3 regions of the Allokutzneria oryzae genome follow, and region 1 is predicted to be linked to each of the others. Evidence: riboswitches for the same ligand, from Rfam matches in the RefSeq annotation. Region 1 holds a riboswitch; each other region holds the start of a gene.
The links. Region 1 has a riboswitch for thiamine pyrophosphate ahead of ACFFQA_RS25460 (thiamine ABC transporter substrate-binding protein). Riboswitches for the same ligand answer to the same signal wherever they lie in the genome.

Region 1 (9,999 bases):
CGGAGGCGTACGAGAAGTACCCGGAGGCGTTGCGGTTCCTCAACCAGCTGCCGACCGTGTGGGACCAGACCGAGTACGTCAGCGGCTATCCCGGTTCTGACGCCGTCATCGCACGCCGCAACGGAAATCGCTGGTTCGTCGGCGGGGTCGCGGCGGGCGGTGCCCGCACGCTCCGTGCGCCGCTGGCCTTCCTGGGACCGGGCCGCTGGCTCGTCGAGACCGTCCGTGACCCGCGTCCTGGGCAGCGTGTTGATGTCCAGCGCACCACCTCGGTCCAGACCTCGTCCGCGACGCTCGACATCGACGTGCACGACAACGGCGGCTTCGGCGCCGTGATCTGTCCGGCCACACCCGGCAGGCTGACCTGCTACGAGCCCGTGCGCCAGGTCGCCGAGACGTCGCTGGCGATCACGCCCACCTCGACCGTTGACGCGGCAGCAGGAACCTCGTTCGAGGTCACCGGCACTTTCGAAGTCCGTTCCGCGAGGACGGTGACCGACGTCGTGCTGACCCCGCAGGCACCCGCGGGCTGGACCGTGCAGGGAGCGCCGGTGACCGCTCCCGCGCTCGGCCAAGGACGGCCGCTCTCCGGCAAATGGACGGTCAAGGTCGGCGCGAACGTCAAGCCGGGGACCTTCGAGCTGCCCGTCGTCGCGGAGTTCTGGGACCCCGCGCTCGCTCGCCGCGTGCATGTCGCCAAGGCCGTTCGCGGCTTCGTCCCGCCCAACGGCCGTGCGTACGTCAGCGATCTCTCGTTCGAGACCGAGACCAACGGCTATGGCCCCGTCGAGCGTGACCGGTCCAACAACGACGCGGCCGGAGGCGATGGCAACCAGATCAGCATCGGTGGCCGCAAGTACGAGAAGGGGCTCGGAACGCACGCCACCGCTGAGATCTCCGTCTACCTGGGCGGGAAGTGCACAGCTTTCTCTTCGGTCGTCGGCATGGACGACGAGACGACATCGCCCGGCTCTTCGGCCTTCCAGGTGCTCGGCGACGGAAAGGTCTTGGCGGAGACCGGGGTTCTGCGCACCGGCGGGCAGCCCGTTCCGCTGTCAGCCAGCGTGATCGAAGTTCGCACACTCACGCTGCGCGTCACCGACGGCGGCGACGGCAAGAACTTCGACCACGCCGACTGGGCCGACGCAGTGGTGGACTGCGGTTAGCCCAACGCCTCAAGCACGCCGTCGATCTCCCTGGCCAACGACACGTCCAGCGCGCTGATCCCGCCCACGGAATGCGTCGAGCAGCGGAAGGTCAGCGTGCGCCAACGGATGTCGATGTCCGGGTGGTGGTTGTCGTTCTCGGCGATCTCCGCGACGCGGTTCACCACCCGGATCGCATCCGTGAAGCTCGGCAGCTCCGCGGTGCGGGTCAGCGCGGCGTCGTCCTGGCGCCACTGGGGGAGAGCGCTCAGTGCCTCGGTCACCTGTTCCTCGTTCAGCAGCTCAGCCATGCCTCCATGGTGGTCCTGGCTCCCGCCGCGCGCGAGTCCGACGTACGCTGGGGGAGCCACGGGAGCCCGGTATGCCGGGCTGAGAGGAGGGCACCCAGCCCTCGACCGTACGAACCTGATCCGGGTCATGCCGGTGTAGGGAGGTGCGCGCCGCTTGCGGTGCCTCGTGGTCACGGACGACGGCCAGGAGGAGCTAGTGCGCGGCAAGACACTCGGAGCCCTACTCGTGCTCGCGCTGGTCAGCGGATGTTCGCTGACGGGCGGCAGTGGGACGGACACCGGCGGTAACAAGGTCGTCCTCGTCACCCACAACTCCTTCGCCGTGCCGCAGCAGGTGCTGGACGAGTTCGCCAAGCAGAGCGGCATCACCGTCGAGGTCAGCCGCCGGGGCGACGCGGGTGAGGTCACCAACCAGCTCGTGCTGACCAAGTCCAACCCGCTGGCCGACGCGGTCTACGGCATCGACTCCACGTATGCCTCGCGGGCGCTCGCGCAGGGGCTGCTCCAGCCGTACCGCAGCCCCGAAGCCGCCAAGGGCGCGCAGCGCTACGCCCTGCCCGGCGATGACCGGCTCAGCGCTGTCGACGTCGGTGACGTGTGTCTCAACATGGACACCGGTTTCCTCGCGCAGCGCGGCATTCCCGAGCCGACGTCACTGGCGGACCTGACCGACCCGCGCTACAAGGACCTGCTCGTCGTGCAGAACCCGGCGACCTCCTCGCCCGGTCTGGCGTTCCTCTTCGCCACCATCGCCACCTTCGGTGAGCAGGGCTGGGCCGACTACTGGACCAAGCTCAAGGCCAACGGCGTCAAGGTCGCCAGTGGCTGGGAGGAGAGCTACAACCAGGACTTCTCCGGCTCCGCGGGCAAGGGGCCGCGTCCGCTGGTGGTGTCCTACGCGTCCTCGCCGTCCGCCGAGATCGGCCAGGACGGCAAGCCGCGCACCAAGGCCCTGCTCGGTGGCTGCTACCGGCAGGTCGAGTACGCGGGTGTGCTCAGCGGCGCCAAGAACGTCGAAGGTGCCCGCAAGGTCGTGGACTTCCTGCTGTCGGAGAAGGTCCAGTCCCAGCTCGCCGAGCAGATGTACGTCTACCCGACTCGTGAAGGCGTTGCGCTGCCCCAGTCCTGGCAGCAGGCCGCACCGCTGCCGGCGAAGGCGCTGGAGCTACCGGCGGACCAGGTCGACAAGGACCGCGAGCGCTGGCTCACCCAGTGGCGGTCGGTCGTGCAGGGCTGACGTGCGCGTCAAAGTCGCTCTCGGTGTAGGAGCAGCAGTTCCGCTGCTGTTCCTGGTCGTGTTCTTCGCCTGGCCTGTCGCGGCGATCCTCGGTCTCGGACTGCGGGGGACCGGTGTCGGCCAGGTGCTCGCGGATCCCCAGACCTGGGACCTCGTCGCGTTCACCCTCGGCCAGGCCGCGGCGTCCACGGCAGTCGCCCTGGTGGCAGGGCTTCCGATCGCCTATCTGCTCGCGCGCTGTGCCGTGCGCGGCCGAGGACTCGTGCGGCTGATCGTCACGATCCCGTTCGTCCTGCCGACTCTGGTTGTCGGAATGGCGTTTCGTTCCCTGCTTGGCGATGGTGGGGTGATCGCGATCGTGCTGGCCAACGCGTTCTTCAACGTCGCGGTGGTGGCGCGCACAGTGGGTGGGCTGTGGGCGAACCTCGACCGTCGAGCCGAAGACGCGGCGCGAGCGCTGGGGGCTTCCCGTTGGCGTGCCTTCACTTCGGTGACCCTGCCGGCGCTCGCCCCTGCGATCGGTTCGGCGGCGGCGGTCGCTTTCCTGTTCTGCGCAACGAGTTTCGGTGTGGTTCTCGTTCTGGGTGGGGCAGAGCACCGGACGTTGGAGACGGAGATCTACCTGCGTACCGTGCAGCTGCTGGACCTTCCCGGAGCTGCTGCCCTGTCGCTGGTCCAGCTCGCCGCTGTCGTTGGTGCGCTGCTCGTCGGAGCGGTAGCGAGGCGAAAGCGCGAGACGGCCCTGACGTTGCGCCGCCGAACCGAGACGGCTCGCCGCCCTGAAGGTGGCGAGTGGGCGGTGGTCGGTGTGGCGGTCACGGTGGTGGGTCTTCTTCTGCTGCCGGTCTTCTCGCTCGTCGTGCGATCACTGTCCACACGAGATGGTTGGAGCCTTGCCGGGTACACCGCGCTGGCCGGTGACGCGGCTCGCTCCACGCTTGGTGTGTCCGGAATGGACGCCGCGACGAACTCGCTGCGGACCGCCTTCGACGCGACACTGCTCGCGCTGGTGCTCGGAGTCCTGGCTGCTGTTGTGCTGTCCCAGTTGCGGCGCAGGCAAGGACGGCTCGCCGAAGCCATGGACATGGTGCTGATGCTGCCGCTCGGCGTGTCCGCGGTGACGGTGGGTTTCGGCTATCTCGTCACGATGGACGCGCTTCCAGGTGATCTTCGTTCGTCCCCGGTCCTGGTGCCCTTCGCGCAGGCCCTCGTGGTGATGCCGTTGGTCGTGCGCATGGTGCTGCCGGTGTTGCGCGCGATCGACGACCGCCTCCGCCAGGCCGCCGCGTCGCTCGGTGCCTCGCCGTTGCGGGTGTGGCGCGAGGTCGATCTCCCACTCGCCGGACGATCTCTGCTCGCGGCGACCGGTTTCGGCTACGTGGTCGCGCTCGGCGAGTTCGGCGCGACGAGCTTCCTGGCGAAGCCGGACGCGCCGACGCTGCCGGTCGCGATCTCCAGGTTGATCTCCCGGCCGGGGGAGCTGAACGTGCAGATGGCCTACGCGTCCTGTGTGCTGCTGATGATCGTCACGGTGGTCGCGGTGGCGCTGATCGAACGTGTCCGGGTGGGCACCGAAGCCCTTGGGGAGTTCTGATGGGCCTTCGGCTCAAGGATCTGACCGTCCACTATGGATCTGTCGCCGCTGTGTCCGATGTGGAAATGTCCATTGAGGACGGTGAGGTAGTCGCGCTGCTCGGCCCCTCGGGCTGCGGTAAGTCGACGCTGCTGCGCGCGGTCGCGGGTCTGGAACGCGCTAGCTCTGGAACGGTCAGCTGGGACGGTGCCGACCTCGCCGGAGTCCCGGTCCACCGCCGTGGTTTTGGGCTCGTTTTCCAGGACGGCCAACTGTTCCCGCACCGTGATGTGGCGGGAAACGTCGCGTTCGGTCTGCGCATGCACGGCGTCGACCGAAAGCACCAAGCCGAGCGAGTGGCCGAGCTTCTGGAGCTGGTGGGACTGCCCGGATATGGCGCTCGGCGAACCACCGAGCTGTCCGGCGGTGAGCAGCAGCGCGTCGCCCTGGCCCGCGCCCTCGCTCCTCGGCCGAAGCTCCTGCTGCTGGATGAGCCGTTGTCCGCGCTGGACCGGGCGTTGCGCGAGCAGCTGGCGATGGACCTGGCGGTGCTGCTGCGCCGAGCGGGTGCGACCGCACTCGTGGTGACGCACGACCACGACGAGGCTTTTACCCTGGCTGACCGAGTAGCCTTGATGCGCAAGGGAAAACTGGTCCAAACCGGAACGCCCGCCGAGGTCTGGCGCCGTCCCGCCGACGCCGAGGTGGCGGCGTTCCTCGGCTGCACGGTCATCGTGGACGGAGTCGTGGCGGACGGTCGAGCCACGAGCTCACTGGGATCAGTGCCCGCGCCGGGAGTGGTTGACGGGCCGGTCCGCCTCGGCCTGCGAGCGAGCGCGCTGCGCACGGACCCGGCGGGGCAGCTCACCGGCGAAGTCCTGCAACGCGTGCACCGCAGCGACCACGTGCGCCTGCTGGTCCGCCTGGACACCGGCCCGGAGGTCGAAGCGACGGCTCCCGTCACCGCCGCCCTGACCTCTCACACCCGCTTCACCCTCGACCCCGACGGCATCGCCTTCATCACCTGACCCCCCGCCATTCGCGGGCTTATGGACGTCTCGCAAGCTCCTCAGAGGTCCATAAGCCCGCGAATGGCCGGAAAGGGGCGGGGTTAGGTGTCCTTGGTGGCCATGCGGGCGACGGTGATGGAGAGGCCGATCGCGATGTAGCACAGCGCTCGCACTCCGCTTTCCGTCAGCGTCGCCGTCACCATCGGGTCGCGGACCACGTCGATCGCCGAGGTCCAGCCCGTGGTGATCAGTGCCGGTTGCAGCCACGACAGGTCCGGGAGGGTGCCCAGCAGGGTGAACACGATCAGCGAGCCCATCGTCGCCGCCAGCACCACCAGGGGGTGGTCGGTGAACGAGGACAGCGCCAGCGCCACCGCCGCCACCGCCGCCATCTGCAGCCACACCCACAGTGCCGCGACGCCGACCCTGCCGATGCCGTCCGCGAAGGACAGCGTGGTGCCCGACAGGGAGGTGAACTCCGTGGTGCCCGTGAACACCAGGCCCGAGGTGATGCCCAGGACCGCGAGCACCAGCACCGCGACCGCCGTCACCGTCGCGACGCCGACCGCCTTCACCATGACCAGCCGGGTCCGGCCGACCGGCGCGATCAGCAGGCCGCGCAGGGTGCCGTGCGCCGACTCGCCCGCGATCGCGTCCGCGGCCGCCATCGACACCAGCATCGGCATCAGCAGCGGCATCGCCATGGTCATCGCCGCCAGGGGCAGCACCATCCCGTTGCCCAGCAGCGACGCCAGGACCGGCGGGCCGCCGATCGGACCTCCCCCGAAGTCCGCCAGCGACATCATCAGGCCCAGCCCCACCGGCACCAGGGCCAGCAGGCCGAAGCCCACCAGCGTCCTCGGCCGCCGCAGCACCCAGCGCAGCTCCGCGCGCAACAGCCTGCCCAGCGGTGCCCTCGTCACCTTCTCCGGCAGCGCAACCGAAGCCGTGGTCATGACCCCTCCCGCACGTCGGCCTCGGTCAACCGGGCGAACAGCTCTTCGAGACCCGTCCGCTCGCGGCGCGCCTCCCGCACGCCCACCCCGGCGAGCACCAGCTTCTCGACCACCTGCTGCGGCGAGGCCCCCGTCAGCTCCACGCGCACACCGTCCACAGCAGACCTGAACGGAATCCTGTTTTCCCGCAGGGTGTCCACCGCAAGCTGAACGTCCTCAGTGGACACGGTGAGCGTGGGAGTCCCCGCTTCGAGCAGCTCGCTCAGCTCGCCCTGCGCCACCGCAGTGCCCTGGTGCAGCACGGCCACGTGCGTGCAGGTCGCCTCCACCTCGGCCAGCAGGTGCGAGGACACGACCACCGTCGTCCCAGCCGCGTGCAGGTCCGCCATCACCCCGCGGATCTCCCTGGTGCCCGACGGGTCGAGGCCGTTCGTCGGCTCGTCGAGCACCACCAGCCTCCTCGGCACCAGCAGCGCCGCGGCCAGGCCCAGCCGCTGCTTCATGCCGAGCGAGTAGGCCTTGAACCTGCGGGTCGCCGCGTGCGCCAGCCCCACTCGCTCCAGCGCGTCGTCGACCGCCTTGCTGATCCCCCCGGTCGGCAGCAGCGGTTCGGCCGCCGCGCAGCGCCGCAGGTTCTCCCGCCCCGACAGGAACGGGTGGAAACCCGGTCCCTCCACCAGCGCGCCCACGTGCGGCAGCGCGCGGTCCGCGCCGTCCGGCATGGGCACCCCCAGCAGCTCGACGCTGCCGGTCGTCGGCCTGGTCAGGCCGAGCAACATCCTGATCGTCGTGGTCTTGCCGGAGCCGTTGGGCCCCAGCAGGCCGAGCACCGCGCCCTGCGGGACCTCCAGGTCGACGCTGTCGACCGCGACGGTGCGTCCGTAGACCTTGCGCAGTCCGCTGGTACGGGCCGCGAGGGCGGGGGCGGAGAGCTCCGCCCCCACCACACCGGTCGCCGCGAGCGGCTCGGTGCTCAGCGTCACTTCACGGTGCCGATCGCCTCGACGAGCACCTGGGACGGCACGGCGCCCGCGGCGAAGCGGCCGTCCTCGGTGAGCAGGCCGGTGCCGACCTTGGTGGTGATCAGGTAGCCCTTGCCCCACGGGCCCTCGACCTTGGTGCCGAACTGCTTGACCATGTCGAGCGGGTTCTGCACCGCGGCGCCCTTCTCACCGGACTTCGGCAGCTCGTCCAGCTTGGGCAGGCGGCCGACGACGGTGGTGTCCCAGCCGTCGCCGACGACCTTGACCCGGTCGGTCTCCATCGGCTTGGGCGAGGAGCCGGGCTTCTGGTGCTTCTCGATCTCCTCGCGGTGCTTGCTCTCGAACTCCTTGAGCTTGCTCGCGCTGTCCTCGACCTTCGCGCCGGCGGGCGGGGTGAAGGTGAACAGCTTCGGGTCCTGGGCGCCGATGTCGAGCTTGGTGAAGCCGATCTGCGCCACCGGCTCGCTGGAGCCGTTGGCCAGCACGACCACCCGCAGCGGCAGCCGCTTCTCGGCGTCCACCGCGACCCGGACCTCACGCAGCAGGGTGCGCTCGGACGGGGCGGGCGCCAGCACCAGCTCGTAGGCGTCGCGGCCCGCGACGCTCGCCGTGCCGTCCACCGAGATGCTGCTGCTGGGCCGCACCAGGTCGATGATCTTCTTGGCGGCCGACGCGGGATCGCTCAGCTCCTCCGGCTTGCCCTTCGGCGCCGCGTCCTTGTCGTAGGTGTGCTTCGTCGCGACCTTGGTGGACGAGTCCCAGGTCCACGCGGTCGTGCCGTCGTTGACGGCGATCTTCTCGCCGCCGGCCTGGCTGCTGGCCACCCGCACCTTGCCGGTGCCGTCGGACCAGACCCGAGCCGACACCCCGCTCAGCTCCTGCGGCAGGTTCGGGATGGCGGGAATACCGAGGTTGGTCTTGCCCTCGACGGTGCCCCCCAGCGCCGGAATCTCCTTCTGGCTGAGCACCGACTGCACCAGCTGCTCCGGGTTGACCGGCGGCAGCACGGGTGCGGCGCCCGCACCAGTAGGCATGGCCAGCACGGTCAGCCCGACCGCGCCGGCGATCGCACCGGCGGTGGCCGCGGCGACTGTGGCCTTCTTCCGATCCATGTTCGTCTCCTCCTCGGACGGTTTCCCTCCGTGGTGACGACAGTGCACGTCCCACCCTGAGACTGGACTGAGACCGCCCCCGCGAACTGAGAGAGCGCTGAGAGGTGAACCACAAGACTCTCAGCTACCGGCATGCTGTGCACGTGAAGCCACGGGTGCTCGTAGTGGACGACGAGGTCGGCGTGCGCAGGGCCCTCCAGCGGGGCCTGCGGGCGGAGGGCATGGACGTGGTCACCGCCGAGGACGGCCCAGGGGGCCTGCGTGCGGCGCTGACCGGCGCGTTCGACCTCATCCTGCTGGACATCATGCTGCCGGGGCTGTCCGGCTACCGCGTGCTCCAGCACCTGCGCAACGAGGGCGTCGGCACGCCGGTGCTGATGATCTCCGCCAAGGACGGCGAGGTCGACCAGGCCGACGGGCTGGACCTCGGGGCCGACGGCTACATCGTCAAGCCCTTCTCCTTCGTGGTGCTCGTCGCCCAGGTCCGCGCGCTGCTGCGGCGCAACGCGGCCGAGGGCTCCTCGGGCAGGTCACGGCTGCGGCTGGGCAGACTGGAGATCGACCAGGCCGCCCGCGAGGTGGTCTGGGACGGCGCTCCGGTGCCGCTGAGCCCGAGGGAGTACGCGCTGCTGACCGCGCTCGCCGGGCGCGCGGGCACCGTGGTCGCCAAGGACGAGCTGCTGCGCGCGGTCTGGGGCGACGAGCAGGCCGCCACCCGCAACGCCGTCGAGGTGTACGTCGGTTACCTGCGCCGCAAACTGGACGCCGCCGGAGCCGGTCACATCGTGCGGACCGTCCGGGGACACGGCTACCTCGCCGTCGACGAGACCGCCGAGGAGGACTCCGGGATGAACGGCGGCCGATGAGGCGACCCTTCGACGCGGTCCCGCGCTGGTGGCACCGCCGCAGCCTGCGCGGGCGCATCACCATGGTCGCCGCGGCGGCGGCGCTCGGCGGCTTCCTGGTGCTCGCCCAGGTGATGTCCTCGGTCCTGACCAGCGGGCTCACCGAACAGATGGACACCCAGCTCAACTCCGTGCTGCGCTCCGCGGCGAGCGCGGTCGCCGAAGGCAGGCCCGCCGAGACCAGGCAGGGCGGCGTCCAGGTCCGGGTGCTGGACACCGCGGGCAAGCCGCTGGACGGAGTCGGCGAGGTCGATCTCTACCTCACCGAGGTGCGGCAGCTGCTCGCGGGCAAGCCCATGACCGTCTACCGCGGCTACGGCGCGACCAGGTGGCTGCCCAGCGTGGTCAGCGCCCCGGACGGTTCCCAGCGGCTGGTCCTCGCCAGCGCCGACGCCGGTGACTACCTGCGGCTCTTCGAGGACATCGTCGTCTGGTTCGTCCCGGTGGCGCTGCTCGGCACCGCCGCCGTCGCGTTCACCGCGTGGGTCACCGTGCGCTGGTCGCTGCGCCCGGTCGAACGGCTCCGGTCGGCCGCTCAGGCCCTCCCCGCGGGCGAACGGCTCCCGCTCCCCGAGGCCGACGACGAGCTGCGCGCCCTGGCCGAGGCCTTGAACGGGCTGCTCGCCCGCCGTGACGAGTCCGCGGAGCGGATGCGCCAGTTCAGCGGCGCGGCGGCCCACGAGCTGCGGTCCCCGGTCGCCTCGATCCGAGCCCAGGCCGAGGTCGCCGTCGCCTACCCCGATCCCGACGAGGCCCAGGAGGTGCTC
Region 2 (9,999 bases), on a different contig from region 1:
ACCGCGGAAGAACGTTCGGGCCCGCTCGCACACCTTGTCGAACTCGCCCGCAGCACGGTTCCCCCCATGCACCCCGCCGGCCGGCCGTTCGTGTTGGGCGCGGCCGTCGCCACATTCCTGATCAGGCGGTTCTCCCGCCGTGCCGGTGTGATCGGCATGGTCGTGACCGCCTGGTGCGCCTGGTTCTTCCGGGAGCCCAAGCGGGTCACCCCGACCCGGCCCGGCCTGGTGGTCTCCGCTGCCGACGGCACGGTCTCCACGGTGGGCCCCGCCGTCCCGCCCGCCGAGCTCGGCCTCGGCTCGGAGCCGGTGCCCAGGGTCAGCGTGTTCCTGTCGATCTTCGACGTGCACGTGCAGCGGATGCCCGCCACCGGTGAGGTCAGCAGGATCTCCTACCGCCCCGGCAAGTTCCTCTCCGCTGACCTGGACAAGGCCAGCGAGGACAACGAGCGCAACAGCCTGCTGCTGCGGACCGGGGACGGGCACCAGATCGCGGTCGTGCAGATCGCCGGGCTGATCGCCCGCAGGATCGTCTGCTTCGTCGAGGAGGGCCAGCAGGCCGCCGCGGGCGCCACCTACGGCCTGATCCGCTTCGGCTCCCGGGTCGACGTCTACCTGCCGAAGGGCAGCGAGGTGCTGGTCGAGCCCGGCCAGAAGACGATCGGCGGCGAGACCGTGCTCGGCCGGCTGCCAGGAGCGGAGTCCTAAGTGGACGCACGCACCGCGCCGGGGGTGCGGCTGCTGCCCAACGCGATCACCATCCTCGCGCTGTGCTCGGGACTCTCGGCGATCCAGTTCGCGCTGAACAAGGAGTACAGCGCCGCGGTGCTGGCGATCGGCGTCGCCGCGGTGCTCGACGGCCTCGACGGCAGGCTGGCGCGGATGCTCGACGCGACCAGCAAGATCGGCGCCGAGCTGGACTCGCTGTGCGACGGCATCTCCTTCGGCGTCGTCCCCGCCATCGTGCTGTTCATCTGGGGCTGGGACGGGGAGCGCACCGGCTGGCTGGTCGCGCTGGTGTTCGCGGTGTGCATGGTGCTGCGGCTGGCCCGCTTCAACACCCTGCTCGACGACACCGAGCAGCCCTCCTTCACCAAGGAGTTCTTCGTCGGCGTCCCCGCGCCCGCGGGGGCGGTCCTGGCGTTGCTGCCGCTGGTGGTGACGCTGGGCGCCGGTGAGGGCTGGTGGTCGACCAAGCCGGTGCTGCTGGTGTGGACCCTGCTGGTGGCGATGCTGCTGATCAGCCGGATTCCCACGCTGTCGCTGAAGAAGCTGCGCATCCCTGCCAAGGCGATCGCCCCGGTGCTGGTGATCATCGGCATCGCCGGGGCCGCGCTGCTGACCTACCCGTTCCTGATGCTGGCGGTCGTGGTGGCGCTGTACCTGGCGCACATCCCGTACGCGGTCTACCGCTACTACTGGCTGTCCAGGCACCCGGAGGCGTGGGACGTGGAGCCCGCGGAGCGCAGGGCGCTGCGTCGCGGCGCCCGCAGCACCCGCCGCCTCGGCCTGCGCCCGCCGCTGCGCCGTCGCGTCGCGGGAGCGGCGATCCGCCTGCCCCGCCTCCCCCGCCGCAACGGCACCACCGGCCCCGGCCCCGCGTCCCGCACCAGCTGGCGCCGCCTGGGCCTCCGCCGCGACCGCCGCGACTGACGGCCATTCGCGGGCTTATGGACTCTTTCGGTGCTCCGGAGCGGTCCATAAGCCCGCGAATGGCGATCGGTGCGGCGTAGGGTCTGCGGCGTGATCACGCTGACCATCCGGTTGTCCCCGTCCGCATTGGACACCCGCCGGGGCGTCGTCCGGCTGCATCCCGAGGTGCTCGACGCGCTGGGACTGCGGGCGTGGGACGCCGTGCGGCTGACCGGCACGCGGGAGACCGCCGCGCTGGCCGCCGCGTCGGACGGGTCGCACTCGCCCGGGGTCGTCCTGGTCGACGACATCACCATGTCCAACCTCGGTCTCACCGAGGACTCCGAGGTCGTCGTCGCCCCGGTCGAGGTCTCCACGGCGCGGTCGGTGACCGTGGCGGGATCGCAGCTCGCCTCGGCCTCGCTCACCCCGGAGACCCTGCGGCTGGCGTTGATGGGCAAGGTGCTCACCGTCGGGGACGCCGTGTCGCTGCTGCCGCAGGACCTCGCGCCACCGCCCGGCTCCGATGTGAGCACCGCGCGCCGCAAGCTGTCGCTGGCGATCGGCATGACGTGGACCAACGAGCTGCTCACGGTCACCGGGGTCGAGCCGCCCGGTGTGGTCGCCGTGCAGCCCGCGACCGTGGTCGGCTGGCGGGACGGGGCGCGGACCGCGGCGCTGCCTCCCGCTGTGATGGCCTCCGCGCCCGCTCCGGTCGCCCAGCAGGCGGAGGCCGAGCCCGCGCTCGCCCTGGCGGACCTGGCGGGCGCCAAGGACGCGGTGCGCCGGTTGACCGAGTGGTTCGACCTGGCGTTCCGGCGCCCGGAGCTGCTGGCGAAGCTCGGCGCGGAGTCCCGGCTCGGCGTCCTGGTCTCCGGTCCGTCCGGGGTCGGCAAGGCGACGCTGGTGCGCTCGGTGGCCGCCGCGGTGGAGGCCGAGGTCGTCGAGCTGGTCGCGCCCAGCGCCGCCGCGCTCGAACCGGCGACGGCGTCGCAGCGGGCGCACGACGCGATCAACGCCGCGGTCTCGGCCGCTCGCAGCGGTACCGCCTGTGTGCTGCTGGTGTCCGATGTGGAGGCACTGCTGCCCGCGAACAACCCGCCCCCACTGTCCACTGTGGTCCTCGACGCGCTGCGCGCCGCGATCCAGACCCCGAAGCTCGCCGTCGTGGCCACGACCGCCGCCGCGGAGTCGGTGCACCCCAAGCTGCGCAGCCCCGAGATCATCGACCGCGAGCTGAGCCTGCCGTTGCCGGACGGGCCGGTGCGCACCGAGCTGTTGCGGGTCCTGCTGCGTGACGCGCCCCTTGAGGACGGCATCGACTTCAGGGCCGTCGCCGACCGCACTCCCGGCTTCGTCGCGGCCGACCTGGTGGCGCTGCGACGTGAGGCCGCGGTGCGGGCGGCGTTGCGGCAGCGCGACTCCGACGAGCCCAGGATCGGCCAGGAGGACCTGCTCGGCGCGCTGGAGACGGTGCGGCCGATCTCGATGTCCACTTCGGACAACCTGTCCACCGGCGGCCTCACCCTGGACGACGTCGGCGACATGACCGAGGTGAAGCAGGCGCTGACCGAAGCGGTCCTGTGGCCGTTGCAGTACCCGGACTCCTTTGCGCGCCTTGGTGTTCAGCCTCCACGCGGAGTGCTGCTCTACGGCCCTCCCGGCTGCGGCAAGACCTTCCTGGTGCGCGCGCTGGCCGGGACCGGACAGCTCAACGTGATGTCGGTCAAGGGCGCGGAGCTGCTCGACAAGTGGGTCGGCGAGTCCGAACGCGCGGTGCGGGAGCTGTTCCGCAGAGCGGCCGAGGCGGCGCCCGCGATGCTGTTCCTGGACGAGGTGGACGCGCTCGCGCCGCGCCGCGGCCAGTCGTCGGACTCCGGAGTCGCCGACCGCGTGGTCGCCGCGCTGCTGACCGAGCTGGACGGCGTGGAACCGCTGAACGAGGTCGTGGTGGTCGGCGCGACCAACCGGCCCGAGCTGATCGACCCGGCGCTGCTGCGGCCGGGTCGGCTGGAGCGCCTGGTCTACGTGCCGCCGCCGGACGCGGCGGCCCGCGCGGAGATCCTCAAGTCGGCCGCCAAGCACACCCCGCTGGGCGACGACGTGGACCTGGTGAGCCTGGCCGAGGAGCTGGAGGGCTACTCGGCGGCGGACTGCTCCGCGCTGATCCGGGAGGCGGCGCTGACCGCGATGCGCGAGTCGCTGGCGGCGGCGGAGGTCGGCCTGGCCCACCTGAACCGGGCCCGCGAGTCCGTGCGCCCCTCCCTCGACCCGGCGCAGCTGGCGGCCCTGGAGTCCTACGCCGCCGCGCACCGCCCCTGACACGGGGAAGCCCGGCCCCGAGGTGTCCGGGGCCGGGCTTCACGTCGTGGGTGGCTACTTGGCGCTGTCGGCGTGCTTGTAGTCCTTCGTCACGATCACTATCACACCGGCCTTCGCGTCCTTGATGCCGTCGAAACGGGGTTCGACGCGCATGCCGAACTCGCTGGCCAGCCCGCGCGCCGTGGTCTCCTCGTCGGAGCCGGGCGTGTAGTAGACCGTCGTCGTGTAGATGACGCCGTGCGGGTAGTTGTCCACCGCGTCCACCGTCCAGCCCGCCTCGCGGATGTCCTGGGCGGCGCGGTCGGCGAGCTTGGGGATGGTGCTGTTGTTGTAGACCCGGATGCCGGTGCGCGGCTTCGCCGGGACGCCGCCCCCGCCGCCGCTGTTGGAGCTGGTGGTGGGCGGGGCCTGGGTCGTTGTCGGCGACGGTGTCGTCGCCTGCGACGTGGTGGTCACCGGCGGCGCCTGGGTGGTCGTCACCGCGGGAGGCGGTGTGGTCACCGGCGCCGGTTCGGCTGTCGTGGTCGTCTGCTGACCGAGCGGGTCGGTTGGCGTGTCCCCGCCGAACAGGGAGAAGACGCCGAACGCCAGCGCGACCGCGGCGACCCCGAGCGCCACGACCCCGGCCACCCACAGGGGGCGGGGTGCGCTTGGCGGCTCGACCGAACTCATCTCAGCTGCCTCCTAGTGCGGCACTTCTTCGCGGTGCTCAGCGTGGATCCAGGCCGAGGCGGCGGGCGGAGCGGACTCGCTGGCGGCCGGTGCGCAACCGGCGGAGCCTGCGGACCAGCATCGGGTCGGCCGCGAGCGCCTCAGGCTTCTCGATCAGCGCGTTGAGCTGTTGGTAGTACCGGGTCGCCGACATGTCGAACAGCTCCCGGATGGCCTGCTCCTTCGCGCCGGCGTACTTCCACCACTGCCGCTCGAAGGCCAGGATCTCGTGCTCCCTGGCACTGAGGCCGCCGGTTCCCGGCGCGGAAGTGGCCTGGTCGCGGGCCTGGGCCCTCAACTCGGCGTCCATCCTGCTCCTCGTCCCCAGGGTCGGGATCTCCTCGGCCAGCGGTAATCACAGAGATGTGATTTCCAGGACTTCCATTACATCACGAGGGACCGACACTGGCTCGGGTACAACCCGGCGCGTCACGGCGAGACACGCCGTTAGGGTTTCGCGCATGGCCATTCACGCGATCCGGATCGCGGGCGACCCGGTGCTGCACAACCCGACCCGCCCCGTCGAGACCTTCGACGACGAGCTCCGCACCCTCATCGACGACATGTACGAGACGATGGACGCGGCGAACGGGGTCGGCCTCGCCGCCAACCAGATCGGCGTCGACCTGCGGCTGTTCGTCTACGACTGCCCCGACGACGAGGGTCAGCGGCACCGCGGCGTCGTGGTGAACCCCGTGCTGGAGACCTCCGAGCGCCCGGAGACCATGCCGGACCCGGACGACGACTGGGAGGGCTGCCTGTCCGCCCCCGGCGAGTCCTACCCGACCGGCCGCGCGCGGTGGGCCAAGGTCACCGGCTTCGACGGCGACGGCAAGCCGGTGGAGGTCGAGGCGACCGGCTTCCTGGCGCGCTGCCTGCAGCACGAGACCGACCACCTGGACGGCTTCCTGTACCTGCACCGGCTGGTCGGCAGGCACGCCAAGGAGTCCAAGCGGATGCTCAAGCGCAACGGCTGGGGCGTTCCCGGGCTGTCCTGGATGCCGGGCGAGGTCGAGGACCCGTTCGGTCACTGAGCGCGCCCGCTGGTCGTTTCGGCGGAATTCCACGAGGCGACCAGCGGAAACCCGGCCCGGGTCTGGCAGGGCGGCGCGGCTGTGGTTAGCCTCGGGCACCGAGGAGCACAACTTCACACCGAACGCGGGAGCTCGCGGCGAAGCGGGCTGAGAGGGCGGCTGGGACAACTCCCGGCGCCGCCGACCGCCTGAACCTGTACCGGGTAATGCCGGCGTAGGGAGGATTCGCCATGACGGCTTTCGCCGACAGCTCTGTCAGTCCGACCGTGACAACCGGTCCGATCACCGGATCGCGCAAGGTTTACACCGAAACCCCTGGCGGACTGCGGATCCCGCAGCGCAGGGTGGAACTGACCAACGGCGAGCACCTGGACATCTACGACACCTCGGGGCCCTACACCGACCCCGAAACGAAGATCGACGTCCACAGTGGACTTCCCGGGCTGCGCGCGCCGTGGATCGCGGCGCGCGAGCCGGTCAACGGCGCGGTTTCCCAGCTGGCGTACGCCAAGGCGGGCATCGTCACCCGCGAGATGGAGTACGTCGCGGCGCGCGAGGGCGTCGACGTGGACCTCGTCCGGCACGAGGTGGCCATCGGCCGTGCGGTGATCCCGGCCAACCGGTGCCACCCGGAGACCGAGCCGATGATCATCGGCAAGCGGTTCCTCGTGAAGATCAACGGCAATCTCGGCAACTCCGCGGTGACCTCCTCGGTCGCCGAGGAGGTCGAGAAGATGGTGTGGGCGACCAGGTGGGGCGCTGACACCATCATGGACCTGTCCACCGGCAGGCGGATCCACGAGACGCGCGAGTGGATCCTGCGCAACTCCCCCGTGCCGGTCGGCACGGTGCCGATCTACCAGGCGCTGGAGAAGGTCGACGGCGATCCGGCGAAGCTGTCCTGGGAGGTCTACCGGGACACCGTGGTCGAGCAGTGCGAGCAGGGCGTGGACTACATGACCGTGCACGCCGGCGTGCTGCTCCGGTACGTGCCGCTGACCGCGCGCCGGGTCACCGGCATCGTCTCGCGGGGTGGCTCGATCATGGCGGCGTGGTGCCTGGCGCACCACCGGGAGAGCTTCCTCTACACGCACTTCGAGGAGCTCTGCGAGATCCTGCGCACCTACGACGTGACCTTCTCCCTCGGTGACGGGCTGCGGCCCGGCTCGATCGCCGACGCCAACGACGAGGCCCAGTTCGCCGAGCTGCGCACGCTCGGCGAGCTCACCCACATCGCCCGCGCGCACGACGTGCAGGTGATGATCGAGGGGCCCGGCCACGTGCCGATGCACAAGATCGCCGAGAACGTCCGGCTGGAGGAGGAGCTGTGCGGTGAGGCGCCGTTCTACACGCTCGGCCCGCTCGCGACGGACATCGCACCCGCCTACGACCACATCACCTCCGCGATCGGAGCCGCGCAGATCGCCTGGCACGGCACGGCGATGCTCTGCTACGTCACGCCGAAGGAGCACCTCGGCCTGCCCAACCGCGACGACGTAAAGGCGGGCGTGATCGCCTACAAGATCGCGGCGCACTCCGCCGACCTGGCCAAGGGGCATCCCAAGGCGCAGCAGCGCGACGACGCGTTGTCCAGGGCGCGCTTCGAGTTCCGGTGGGAGGACCAGTTCAACCTCTCGCTCGACCCGGACACCGCGCGCTCCTTCCACGACGAGACGCTGCCGGCCGCGCCCGCCAAGACCGCGCACTTCTGCTCGATGTGCGGGCCCAAGTTCTGCTCGATGAAGATCACCCAGGACGTCCGCAAGTACGCAGAGGAGCACGGTTTGTCCACTGTGGAGGCCATCGAGGCCGGGATGCGCGAGAAGGCGGACGAGTTCGAGGAGCAGGGCGGCAGGGTGTACCTACCAGTGGTGAACCCGTGAACCAACCCGGCCTCCCGGGTCGCGCCCTGTGTTCGGGCGCGACCTGGGAGACACCGCCGCGCGCGTTGTCCATCGCGGGATCGGACTCGGCGGGCGGCGCGGGCATGCACGCCGACCTGCGCGCGTTCCTGACCTGCGGGGTGCACGGGATGACCGCGGTCACGGCGGTCACCGTGCAGGACTCCTTGGGGGTCAAGAGCTTCGTCGAGATCCCGGCGGAGACGGTCGCCGCGCAGATCGAAGCGGTCACCAGCGACATCGGGGTGGACGCGGCGAAGACCGGGATGCTGGCATCGGCGTCGATCATCCGGGCGGTCGCCAAGGCGTGCCACCAGGCCGGGATCGGCCGTGACGCCGCGGCGCCCTTCGTCGTCGACCCGGTCGCGGCGTCGATGCACGGCGACCCGCTGCTGCACGCCGACGCGCTGGACGCGTTGCGGGACGAGCTCTTCCCGATGGCGACGCTCGTGACACCGAACCTGGACGAGGTGCGGCTGCTCACCGGTGTCGACGTGCGCACCCGCGACCAGCTCGCCGACGCGGCGCGCGCCGTGCACGCATTGGGTCCACAGTGGACTCTGATCAAGAGCGGCCACCTCACCGAGGACCCCGAGTGCGTCGACCTGCTCTTCGACGGCACCGAGTTCTACGAGCTGCCCGGCGCGCGGTTCGACACCCCGCACACCCACGGCGGCGGCGACACCATGGCCTCGGCGATCACCTCGGCGCTGGCACGGGGCGCGTCCGTGCTGGATGCGGTCCGTTTCGGGAAGCGGTTCGTGCAGCGCGCGGTGGCGCACTCCTACCCGCTCGGCGCGGGAGTCGGCCCGGTGTCGACGTTCTGGCGGGTGTCGACAAAACCCATATAGCGGCACAACCGACTGCCCGGAAGTGAAATTCGGTCGCGGCGGGACAAGCTCGTCCGTAGCTTCGGCCACCATGGACCTGCTGTGGCGGCCGATGACGGCGAGCGACATCCCCGGGTGGGCGGCGTTGCTGGCCGCGTCCGAGCGCGTCGACGAGCTGGGCGAGAACTACAGCGAGGACGACCTCCGCGAGGAGTGGGCGAACCCCGAGCTGAACTCCGAGCGCGACACGATCGCCGTGCTCGACGCGGACACGCTGGTGGCGTATTCGTTGCTGCACAAGCGAGTCACGCCGGATGGCAAGTACCGCGTGCCTTCAGAGAGCACCGTGCACCCGGACTGGCGCGGCCGGGGGATCGGCACCGAGCTGCTCGCCTGGACAGAGAGGCGCGCGGCCGAGATCCATCAGGCGGAGCGCCCCGACCTGCCCGGCGAGGTGAGCATCGCCTGCAGTGAGCACAACTCGGCTCTCCGTGCGCTCGTCGACGCCGCGGGCTTCGTGCCCCAGCGGTGGTTCTTCGAGATGGAGCGGGCCATCGCGGGCGGGAGCGACCTCCCGCGGCAACAACCGCGCGAGGGCCTGCGGCTGGTCCCGTACGACGCGCGCTACGACGACGCGGTCCGGCTCGCCCACAACGAGGCCTTCCTCGACCACTGGGGCAGCTCCGAGGTCGAGCCGTCGAGCTGGCGGCAGTGGTACACGGGCAACAGCTGGTTCCGCCCGGCCTTGTCCTACCTCGTGCTCGACGGCGAGGAGGTCGTCGGCTACTTGCTGTCCAAGGAGTTCGAGGCGGACACGGCGGTGACCGGCGTGCGCGAGATCCGGTACGACACCATCGGTGTCCGTCGCGCGTGGCGCGGGAACAGCCTGGCGACAGTGATGATCACGCGAGCGTTGGCGGACAGCCGCGAGGCGGGCTTCGCCAGGGCGGCGCTCTCCGTGGACGCGAACAACCCGACCGGCGCGCTCGGCATCTACCAGCGGTGCGGGTTCGAGCTCGCACGTCGGCGGTCGGTCCACGCACGGGTACTGTCAGTCACCAACTGAGCACTTTGTGCTGATGAAGCATTAGGCTCCGCTCCAGCCCTGTTGATCGTTTCACCACCTGGAGCCCGGCTCATGACGCGTGCTCGCCTTCGGCGGTTAGTCGACGCACCTCGTTTCCAGCACCTCGTCATCGTTGTGATCATCATCAACGCGATCACGTTGGGACTGGAGACATCCGACGCGCTGGTAGCCGGCTACGGCACCCTGTTGCACGGGTTGGACCGGCTGGCGTTGACGATCTTCGTCATCGAGCTGGTGCTGCGGCTCTACGCCCACGGCGGGAGCTTCTTCAAAGACCCGTGGAACTGCTTCGACACGGTGATCATCGCCGTCGCGCTGCTGCCGACCTCCGGCTCGTTCGCGGTGCTGCGCGCGCTGCGCATCCTGCGCGCGCTGCGGCTGGTCTCGATGATCAAGAGCATGCGGCGGGTGGTCTCGGCGCTGCTGACCGCGATCCCCGGCATGGCGTCGATCGCCGCGCTGCTGTCGCTGGTGATCTACGT
Region 3 (9,999 bases), on a different contig from region 1:
GCAAGCCAGCGTCGCGACCGGCCGCGCCTCACCCCTGCGTGGCATGTGCCGACCTCCTAGCTCGAGATCTTCCGCGGGCGCCCCCTGCCCTGGCCCGCGGATGAACCCTGCAGCAAGAGGGAGATGTCATGAAGCCGAAGAACGCGGTCCGCTTCGTCGGAACCGCTCTGCTGGCCATCGGGTCGGCGGCGGCCCTCACCCTTCCGGCGGTGGCCGCCGAGAGTGACTCGGTCGCTTCCCCGGAGATGCTCACCGCGATGCAGCGCGACCTGGGCCTGACCGCCCACGAGGCGAAGGCCAGGGCCGCGAACGAGATGAAGGCGGCCGAGACCGAGGCCGGCCTGCGCGGCGTGCTCGGCGACAGCTACGCCGGCGCCCACTTCGCCAACGGCAGCTCGAAGCTCACCGTCTCGGTGACCGACGCGGCCAAGGCCGACGCGGTCCGCGCGGCCGGTGCCGACGTCCGGCTGGTCGCCCGCAGCGCCGCCCAGCTCGACGCGGTCAAGACCACCCTCGACAAGGCCGACCAGCACGCCAACGGCGTGAGCGGCTGGTACGTGGACACCGTGAACAACCGCGTCGTGGTGACCGCGAAGGTCACCGCGGACGGTGAGAAGTTCGTCAAGGCCAGTGGGGTCGACGCCAGCGCGGTCACCGTGCAGCAGAGCGACGAGACCCCGGTCCCGCTCTACGACACCCGCGGCGGCGACGCCTATTACATGGGCGGCGGCCGCTGCTCGGTCGGCTTCTCCGTCCAGGGCGGCTACGTCACCGCCGGTCACTGCGGCACCGTCGGCACCGCGACCCAGGGCTTCAACCGGGTCGCCTCCGGCAGCTTCCGCGGCTCCAGCTTCCCCGGCAACGACTACGCCTGGGTCGGCACCAACTCCAACTGGGTCTCCCGTGGCGTGGTGAACCGCTACAACGGCGGCACCGTCGCCGTTGGCGGCTCCACCGAGGCGGCCGTCGGCGCGTCGATCTGCCGCTCCGGCTCCACCACCGGATGGCGCTGCGGCACCATCCAGGCCAAGAACCAGACCGTCCGCTACCCCCAGGGCACGGTCAACGGCATGACCCGCACCAACGCCTGCGCCGAGCCGGGTGACTCCGGTGGCTCCTGGCTGTCCGGCAACCAGGCCCAGGGCGTGACCTCCGGTGGGTCCGGCAACTGCACCTCCGGCGGTACGACCTACTTCTACCCGGTCAACCCGATCCTCTCGCGCTTCGGGCTGCGCCTGGTCACCAGCTGAACGAGCTGATCACGGGGAGGGGCCAGACCGCCGCCCTCCGGCGGCGCCTGCCCCCACGAAGAGCACCCACGGGAACCCTGCACCCGTGGGTGCTCTTCTTTGTGCGCTGCGTGCCCGAAGAGCGACCTAAGTGAGATGGATTAAAAACTTTTAGCCCAAAAGGGTGATAGCAGGGGTTCATATGTTGCACAGAGTCGCATAGCTTGCCGCCAGACGGGCTAAGGCTCGGTCCACCTGACGGAAGGACGACTCGGATGTCTCGACGCACCGCGACTCGTGCCCTCGGCGTCGCACTGCTTGTGACCGCTACCGCTGGTTCCCTCTCCGCGCCCGCCTTCGCGGTCGACAACACCTCGCCGAACGGCGCAGTCCTCTCCGCGATGCAGCGGGATTTCGGCCTCTCCGCTGAGCAGGCCAAGCAGCGCGTCCGCCAGGAGACCGACGCCGCCCAGGTCGCGGCCCGCGCCAGCGCGGACGCGAGCTACGCGGGCTCGTGGATCGAGTCCGGCAAGCCGGTCGTCGCCGTCTCCGACCCCGCCCGCGCCGACGCCGTCCGCGCCACCGGCGCGGAGGTCCGGGTCGTCCGCGGCAGTCGCGCCCAGCTCGACGGCGCCAAGGCCGAGCTCGACCGCCGCACCAGCTCCTCGCCAGCCGAGGTCGGCAGCTGGTACGTGGACGAGCCCACCAACTCCGTCGTCGTCACCGTCACCAAGGGCAAGCGCTCCGCGGCCACCGAGAGCTTCGTCGCCGAGGCCGCCAAGACCGGCCAGAACGTCCGCGTTGAGGAGACCGAGGGAGTCGCGGTCGCCACCAGTGACCTGGTCGGTGGCAACGCGATCTACATGGGTGGTGGCACCGCGGGCCGCTGCTCCGCGGGTTTCGCCGCGAAGACCTCCTCCGGCGAGCCGCGGCTGGTCACCGCGGGCCACTGCTCCAAGCCCGGCCCGGTCGTCGCGCTCGGCAACCTGGGCATCGGGGAGTTCGTGAACACGAACTGGAAGGACGGCAACGACTTCGCCGCCGTCGCCGTGAACCCGCTGACCTGGACCGTCCAGCCGCTGGTGAACCAGTGGGACGGCAACAACGTCACGGTGAAGGGCTCGGAGGAGGCCCCGCTCGGCGGCACGGTCTGCAAGTCGGGCTCCACCACCCAGTGGACCTGCGGCACCATCCGTGCCCGCAACGTCACCGTGAAGTACGGCCAGGCCGACGGCTCCACCGTGGTCGTGCGTGGCCTCACCCAGTACACCGCCTGCGTCGAGCAGGGCGACAGCGGTGGTTCCAACATCTCCGGCGACCAGGCGCAGGGCCTCACCAGCGGCGCGCGGCTGAAGGACGTCAACGGCAAGCTCCGCTGCTACGCCAACGCCGAGCCCGGCATGAACTCGGTGTCCTGGTTCCAGCCGATCAACGAGGCGCTGAAGGAGTACAGCCTCACGCTCGTCACCGGCTGAGCCGCTCCAAGACGGAAGGTTGCCCCAGCGCGCACTGGGGCAACCTTCTTCTATTGCGCTGTCTCGCTCAACAACCGGTTCACCTGTCCGACAAGAACCCGGAAGTCGGCAGGTGCCACCGTGAGCCATCCACGGAGTTCTTTGATCAGGTACCGTCCGTGCGCGGTATCGAAGTAGGACACCACGTGATCGCCTCGCCGCCGGATCCCGTTGCGCCCCAACACAGTCACGCCGAACTGTCCACTGCTGTGCCGGTCCTTGACCATCAACGCGAACTGTTCCGAGTCTTCAGTACGCACCCCAAGCCGGATGAGCTCGGAACAGAGCACGCTCTCCGAAGTACCGGCCACCGAGGCCGCCGTGGCGACGACATCACTCGGCACACAAACGGAACTGCCCGGCCCCGAAGAGGCTGCGGGCAACATTCCAACGGCAGCACGGCACATGTCGTACGGGCTGATCTCGGCGATCCGCACGCGATCGCCGCTGAGCACAGCGATCACAGCGTGCTCGTCGTCGGTCGCCGCCAGCGCCCGAACCATCGGCAGGCGCGCGTCCACTGAACGCGACGGCCGCGCGAGTACCCGTAGCGCGTGCTCCAAGCCGTCGGCGTCAATCCCGCTCAGTTCCTCCAGCGCCGCATGGACCACGGCCCGCCGCTGGGCCTCTTCGACACCAGCGGGCATGACCAGCAGCTCGGGCGGCATGTCCGGCAGGTCGAGCCGCTCCCACGCGACCTGAAAGGCCGACGCGGACATGCCGAACTCACGCTGAGTCTCGGTGAACACGGCTTACCTGTCGTCGGTGTGCTCGCCGATGACCGCCGGAGCGACCAACGGCAACTCACCGACGATGTCCTCGATGATCGAGTACTTCCGCGTGTGCTCGGAGTCCTCCTCGCGCTGCGCCTGACCGAGCGCGGACTGCATGAACGACTGCCCCGGCTTGCCGGAAGCACCACGTGCGACGGCGCCTTTACCCGCTGGCGCGTTGCGAGGTGCTGGCATGGCCTTGTTGTTCGGCCCGCCGACCGGGACACCGCTGGCCCCACCGGCAGACCTACCGACGCTTCCAAGCCCACCAGCGCCACCGAAACTGTTACCAGCCATGGGGATTCCGGCGAAACCGCCCGGCGTGCCAACCGCCCCGCCAGCGGTGATGGGTGACGCGCCCTGACCCATTACCGGCGGCGGTGTGACCGGCATCGGCGCGGCCTGCTGCTGCTCGACTCCGCCAAGATCGAGGTTTCCGCCGTGATCGTCCGGTACAGGAACCGCGTTGACGGACTGCTCGCTGGTGTAGCTGGTGTCGGTGCTGCCGCCCCGGAATCGAGGAGCTGGGCGGGAACCCCCGCCTCCGATGGGCGGACGCGGTGCGGGAACGGGCGCATCCGGCACGTCGACGCTGACCTCCGGCGGCGGGTTGTACGCGGTGAAACCGCCCACCGTCCCGGCGGAGCTCTTCGAGTAGGTCTCCATGACCTCGGCGGCCCGCAGGTGCGCCTGTTGCGCCACGGCCTCATGGACGTGCCGGTCAACGGGAATGGTGAGGAACCCCGCGAGTGACTTGATCAGTTCGCCGCCCGGCATCGGTGGCACAGGCTCTGGCTTGGGCATGCTGTTGCGCGCCTGCGCGTAGTGCCCCATCTGCGTCGTCGTCGACGAGCTCCGGCTCCTGGACGCTTCCCCGGCATGGCCCGCCCACGGCGAGAACTGCTCGATCCTGTCCGCCGCGGAGCTGGCCGCGATGCCCTCCCAGGAGATCTTGAGATCCCGGAGTCCCTGCTCCAGCCTGCTGCGGATGGCGACGAACTTCGCCTCCATCGCGCGATAGGTGGCTTCCGCGCTGTGCGCCCCCGCCACCCCCGGGCCGTTGTGGATGTCGTCGTAGAGCTTCTGGTGCGGAATCGCCAACCAGTTGATGTTGACGTCGAGTTCCTCGGTCATCACGTCCCCCTCAAGCCGTGTGGTTCCGTCAGCGCATCGCCATCAAGGTGGTGACCGCCGCTTCCGCCCCCTGTTTCGCCTTGGCGCAGACCTGCTCCCGCGTCAGGCGTTCCTTGTCAATACTCTTGTCGAACATCGTGTGCAGCACCTGTCCCTTGGCGACATCCACCACGATCGTGCAGAAAGGGTCGAGGTGAGAAGCGAGTGGGGTGAACATTTCACGAGCTCGAAAGCCGATGATGTCGAGATCGCGTAGTTCTGCGTTGATGTTCTTCTTGGCAAAAAAGTCGATTCCTGCGTTTTTGATCAAAGTGAACGAGAGACCTGATCGGTCGGCCCAGGCTGAGTAGTTGCATACGGAGCCGTTTTCAAACATCGTACTCGTCGCTGGTCGTCCTGGTGCATCGATAGCGAATGTGCGTTGCTGCTCGGATGTGAGCAACTGACACGGATCGACCTTGTCGAGTGGTAGATCTCGCGGGCGCTGTACGGTAGGCGGCGTGTCTTGTGGCGGCGATGCGTTGCCGCCGACGGCCTGTTGGCAAGCGGTGCAGATCATCGCGAGAGCGGCAGCGCTGGCAAGCGTTCGCGTCACTTTGTTGTCAAACACGTGCGCCACCGCGGAAGCTGGCTCGGTTGTTCGCCTCAAGCCTGCGGTAATGGGCCAACGTTGCCTCGAGTTTGTCGACTATTGCTGCTAGTTGATTTCGAAAAGCCTGTACAGCTCCCAGCGCGGAATCTGTGCCGTCCATGCCCTTGCGGCTGAGGACCTCGGCCACCTTTGCGCTCACCCTATCGGCGGCCATCGACAGGAACTGCAGCGTGCCCCGCGACTCCTTGAGCAGGTCGTCCACGTCGTCGCGTGCCTGTTTGAACAGGGCTATGGCTGCTGGGAGCTTGTCCCGGTCGACGTGGAGTCGGTTGGTCGCGACCGCGTAGGGCGATGGCGCGCCGCTTTGGTCATGGTGTTTCCCCCCGTTGTTGCCCATGGGCGGAGTGTAACAATGGTGAGTGCTTTCGCAAACGGTGTATGACCTGGTCGGGGGCAGATTGAGGGGAACTACCTAGATGGCGCTGATGGTCGGGCTGTCCGCTGCGGGTCATGTCCCCCTCAAGTGGTGTGGTTTCGTCAGCGCATCGCCATCAAGGTGGTGACCGCCGCTTCCGCCCCCTGCTTCGCCTTGGCGCAGACCTGCTCCCGCGTCAGGCGTGGTGTGTTACCTCTCTCGCTGAACATCGCGTGCAGAACCTGATCTTTGGCGGTGTCCACCACCACTGTGCAGAAGGCCCAGAGCTCGGGTGCCAACGGAGTGAACATTTCACGCGCCCGAAAGCCCCTGATGTCGAGATCACGCAGTTCTGCGTTGACGTTGTTCTTGGTGAAGAAATCAATCCCCTTGTTCTTTACCAAGGTGAACGAGACGCCGGTGCTCTGAACTTCGGACGAGTAGTTGCACACGGGTCCGTTGTCGAACGTTGGGCTCGTCTCCGGTCGCCCTGGTGCGTTGATCGCGAAGTCGCGTTGCTGCTCAGGCGTGAGCAGCTGACATGGAGCAACTTTGTCGAGCGGTAGGTCTCGCGGTCGCTGAGCAGGAAGAGGTGCGGAGGGCAATGTGGATGCCTCGCCGTCAACGAGCTGCTGGCAAGCGGTGCAGGCGATCGCCAATGTGACCGCGCTGACGAGCGTCCGCACTGTCTTGTCAAACATTCGTGCCACTGCGGATACCGTCTCGGTTGTTCGCCTCGAGCCTGTGGTAATGGGCCAGCGTCGCCTCGAGCTTTGTCACGATGTTTTTGAGCTGTGTGTGGAACTGTTGCATGGTTCCCAGTGCGGAGTTGGTCCCTCCCATCCCCTTGTGGTTCAGGACCTCGGCGACCCTTGTGCTCACCCGGTCGGCGGCCATCGGACGCATCTGGATGTTCCTGCCTGATTCGCTCAGCAGCTCATCCATCTCGTCGCGTGCCTGTTTGAACAGGGCTATGGCTGCTGGGAGCTTGTCCCGGTCGACGTGGAGTCGGTTGGTCGCGACCGCGTAGGGCGATGGCGCGCCGTTCTGGTCATGGTGTTTCCCCCCGTTGTTGCCCATGGGCGGAGTGTAACAATGGGGAGTGCTTTCGCAAACGGTGTATGACCTGGTCGGGGGCAGATTGAGGGGAATTACCTATACGAAGTCGGTGGCTTGGTCTCCGCCGTGCGCAAGCGGGATGCGAAGTGTTCGGCGGCCGCTTTGGGGTCGGCGGCTTCGGTGATCGCGCGGACCACCACCACCCGGCGGGCGCCTGATTCGATCACTTCGTCCAGGCGGGTCTCGTCGATGCCGCCGATGGCGAACCACGGGCGTTCGTGGTTGCGCTGCCCCGTGTGGCGGACGAGGCCCAGGCCCGCGGCGGGGCGGCCCGGCTTCGTCGGGGTCGGCCAGCACGGACCGGTGCAGAAGTAGTCGACGCCAGCCTCGTGGGCCGCGTGGTCGGACTGCTCGGGGTCGTGGGTGGAGCGGCCGATCGCCACGTCCTCACCGAGGACCCGCCTCGCCCATGCCACCGGCAGGTCGTTCTGGCCGAGGTGGAGGACGTCCGCTCCGGCGGCGAGAGCCACGTCGGCGCGGTCGTTCACCGCGAGCAGCGCGTCGTGGCGGGTGCACGCCTCCGCAAGGACCTCCAGCGCTTCGAGCTCCTGCTTGGCCTCCAGGTTCTTGTCCCGCAGCTGGATGATGTCCACTCCGCCCGCGAGTGCGGCGTCGGCCAGGTCGGCGAGGTCGCCTCGTTCCGTTCGCGCGTCGGTGCACAGGTACAGGCGCGCCGCCTGGAGCTTGCGGCGGATCTCCTTGCCATCGCGTAGGGGCATTCGGTCACAGTACAAAGCCGTGCCGGGGGAGCGGGTATGGTGGGAGGCGGTCCGCACGGGAGCCTGGAAAGACCGGGCTGAGAGGGAGTCTGGCGACTCCGACCGTCGAACCTGATCCGGGTAATGCCGGCGCAGGGAGCGTGAGGTCGTGTCCAGTGGTGCGCGTGGTTCGGTCGCCGTCGTGGGCGGTGGTGTCATCGGCCTGTCCGTGGCGTGGCGGGCGGCTTCGGCGGGGTTCGCCGTCACGGTGTTCGACCCCGCCCCCGGTGCGGGGGCTTCCGCTGTCGCCGGAGGCATGCTGGCGCCGGTCACGGAGGCGTGGCCCGGTGAGGAAACCCTGCTGGAGCTGGGATCGGAGTCGTTGCGGCGCTGGCCCGGCTTCGCCGGGGAGCTGGCGGCGGCGAGCGGAAGGGATCCCGGGCTGCGTGCTGAGGGCACGCTCGTCGTGGCCGTGGACGCCGCCGACCGGGCCGAGCTCACCGCGTTGGCGGAGTACCTCGGCACGCTGGGGCGGGACACGGAGGCGCTGACGGGGCGCCAGGTCCGCGCGCTGGAGCCCGCACTCGGGCCGTCTGTCCGAAGTGGACTGTCCGTCCCCGGGGACCTCGCGGTGGACAACCGGATGGTGCTCGCCGCGCTGCTGGCGGCCTGCGGGGAGATCGACCGGGCAGAGGTCGCCGAGGTCGGGCCTGGGACAGTGCGGCTCACCGACGGGGCCACGAGGGGCTTCGACACGGTTGTGCTCGCCGCGGGTGCGTGGAGCGGCCGGTTGTACGAGCCGTTGCGGCAGGTGGTGCGGCCGGTGAAGGGGGAGATCCTTCGCTTGCGCGCCACGAGGTTCACGGTTCCTCCGCCCACCAGGACCGTGCGCTGTTCGGTGCAGGGCAACCACGTCTATCTGGTGCCACGTGACGACGGTGGGCTGGTGGTGGGTGCGACGCAGTACGAAGCCGGGTTCGACACCGTGGTCACAGCCGGTGGGGTTCGCAACCTGTTGCGGTGGGCCGAACAGGTGTTGCCGTCGATCTCGGAGTACGAGTTCGTCGAATGCGCCGCCGGGCTTCGGCCGGGAAGCAAGGACAACTTGCCGTTGATCGGCGAGCTCGAACCCGGACTGCTTGTCGCGACAGGGCATCACCGCAACGGCATGCTGCTCGCGCCGATCACCGCCGACCTGGTGCTGTCCTGCTTGCTCGGCGAGAAACCGCCTACTGGAGGAGTGCTGTGAGGATTCGGCTCAACGGCAAGGAAACTTCGGTCGAAGTCGGGAGCACGGTGGCTGATGTGGTCGCGTCGCTCGGGGCACCGAGCTCCGGGGTGGCGGTCGCGGTGGACGGTGACGTGGTACCCCGGGGCGCGTGGGCGGAGACGCCCGTGCGTGACGGGGCGGTCGTGGAGGTTCTCACCGCGGTGCAGGGAGGTTGAGGCGATGTCGGACGACCAGCTGGTGATCGCGGGCCGTGAGTTCGGGTCCCGCCTGATCATGGGGACAGGCGGCGCGAGCAGTCTCTCCGTGTTGGAGCGGGCCTTGGTCGCCTCGGGGACCGAGCTGACCACTGTCGCGATGCGCAGGATGGATGCCGAGGGTGGTACCGGGGTGCTGGAGTTGTTGCGGCGCTTGGCGATCCAGCCCCTCCCGAACACCGCGGGCTGCCGCAGCGCCGCCGAGGCCGTGCTCACGGCGCGGCTGGCGCGCGAGGCGCTGGGCACGGACTGGGTGAAGCTGGAGGTCGTCGCGGACGAGGACACCTTGCTGCCCGATCCGCACGAGCTGCTGGATGCCGCGGAAACCCTTGTGGCGGACGGGTTCTTGGTACTGCCGTACAGCAACGACGATCCAGTGCTGGCCAGCAAGCTCCAGGACGTGGGCTGCGTCGCCGTGATGCCGCTGGGATCGCCGATCGGGACCGGGCTCGGCATCCGCAACCCGCACAACATCGAGCTGATCGTCTCCAGGGCGACGGTTCCGGTCGTCCTGGACGCGGGGATCGGCACGGCCTCCGACGCCGCTTTGGCCATGGAGCTGGGCTGTGACGCCGTGCTGCTGGCCACTGCCGTGACCAGGGCTCAGCATCCGGAGCTGATGGCCGCCGCGATGCGGGCCGCGGTCGAGGCCGGCCGTCTCGCACGGCGGGCCGGACGCATTCCCCAGCGGTTCTGGGCGCATGCGTCCAGCCCGGCCCGCGAGAGCTAGACCGTCAGCACCAGCTTTCCGGTGACCCGGCCCGCTTCGCCGAGCTCGTGCGCCTTGGCGGCCTCGGCGAGCGGGAAGGTCTGCTCGACGACGACGCGCAGCTTGCCCGCCTCGATCAGCTCGACCATCGCCTGGAGCTGCGCGTGGTCCGGCTCCACCAGTACGCCGGAGGCGCGGACCTTGCGCGTGGCGGCGGCCTCGGCGAGCTCGAGGGAGACCCCGCCCGCGACCGAGACGATCAGGCCCCCCTCGCGCAGAGTGCCGACCGCGGGTTCACCAGCGAGGTGCAGGACCAGGTCGACGTCGCTGA

Region 2: another riboswitch for thiamine pyrophosphate. It lies ahead of thiC (phosphomethylpyrimidine synthase ThiC); the one in region 1 lies ahead of ACFFQA_RS25460 (thiamine ABC transporter substrate-binding protein).
Region 3: another riboswitch for thiamine pyrophosphate. It lies ahead of thiO (glycine oxidase ThiO); the one in region 1 lies ahead of ACFFQA_RS25460 (thiamine ABC transporter substrate-binding protein).

Annotation. Positions count from the first base shown of each region.
Region 1 covers NZ_JBHLZU010000020.1:225,891-235,889, forward strand. Annotated here, with positions in the region: gene ACFFQA_RS25450 (NPCBM/NEW2 domain-containing protein) at 1-1,166, shown strand, start outside; gene ACFFQA_RS25455 (4a-hydroxytetrahydrobiopterin dehydratase) at 1,163-1,456, opposite strand; TPP riboswitch at 1,505-1,615, shown strand; gene ACFFQA_RS25460 (thiamine ABC transporter substrate-binding protein) at 1,653-2,693, shown strand; gene ACFFQA_RS25465 (ABC transporter permease) at 2,695-4,287, shown strand; gene ACFFQA_RS25470 (ABC transporter ATP-binding protein) at 4,287-5,294, shown strand; gene ACFFQA_RS25475 (ABC transporter permease subunit) at 5,378-6,232, opposite strand; gene ACFFQA_RS25480 (ABC transporter ATP-binding protein) at 6,229-7,209, opposite strand; gene ACFFQA_RS25485 (LolA family protein) at 7,212-8,327, opposite strand; gene ACFFQA_RS25490 (response regulator transcription factor) at 8,471-9,193, shown strand; gene ACFFQA_RS25495 (sensor histidine kinase) at 9,190-9,999, shown strand, end outside.
Region 2 covers NZ_JBHLZU010000018.1:6,340-16,338, forward strand. Annotated here, with positions in the region: gene ACFFQA_RS19135 (phosphatidylserine decarboxylase) at 1-708, shown strand, start outside; gene pssA (CDP-diacylglycerol--serine O-phosphatidyltransferase) at 709-1,653, shown strand; gene ACFFQA_RS19145 (AAA family ATPase) at 1,744-3,954, shown strand; gene ACFFQA_RS19150 (LytR C-terminal domain-containing protein) at 4,009-4,626, opposite strand; gene napA (nucleoid-associated protein NapA) at 4,664-4,975, opposite strand; gene ACFFQA_RS19160 (peptide deformylase) at 5,127-5,699, shown strand; TPP riboswitch at 5,814-5,939, shown strand; gene thiC (phosphomethylpyrimidine synthase ThiC) at 5,930-7,582, shown strand; gene thiD (bifunctional hydroxymethylpyrimidine kinase/phosphomethylpyrimidine kinase) at 7,579-8,451, shown strand; gene ACFFQA_RS19175 (GNAT family N-acetyltransferase) at 8,522-9,496, shown strand; gene ACFFQA_RS19180 (ion transporter) at 9,569-9,999, shown strand, end outside.
Region 3 covers NZ_JBHLZU010000018.1:17,830-27,828, reverse strand. Annotated here, with positions in the region: gene ACFFQA_RS19250 (S1 family peptidase) at 129-1,250, shown strand; gene ACFFQA_RS19245 (S1 family peptidase) at 1,505-2,704, shown strand; gene ACFFQA_RS19240 (ESX secretion-associated protein EspG) at 2,755-3,492, opposite strand; gene ACFFQA_RS19235 (PPE domain-containing protein) at 3,496-4,650, opposite strand; gene ACFFQA_RS19230 (DUF3558 domain-containing protein) at 4,679-5,260, opposite strand; gene ACFFQA_RS19225 (hypothetical protein) at 5,253-5,639, opposite strand; gene ACFFQA_RS19220 (DUF3558 domain-containing protein) at 5,780-6,358, opposite strand; gene ACFFQA_RS19215 (hypothetical protein) at 6,351-6,737, opposite strand; gene thiE (thiamine phosphate synthase) at 6,809-7,495, opposite strand; TPP riboswitch at 7,541-7,650, shown strand; gene thiO (glycine oxidase ThiO) at 7,644-8,723, shown strand; gene thiS (sulfur carrier protein ThiS) at 8,720-8,920, shown strand; gene ACFFQA_RS19195 (thiazole synthase) at 8,925-9,689, shown strand; gene ACFFQA_RS19190 (NADP-dependent oxidoreductase) at 9,686-9,999, opposite strand, start outside.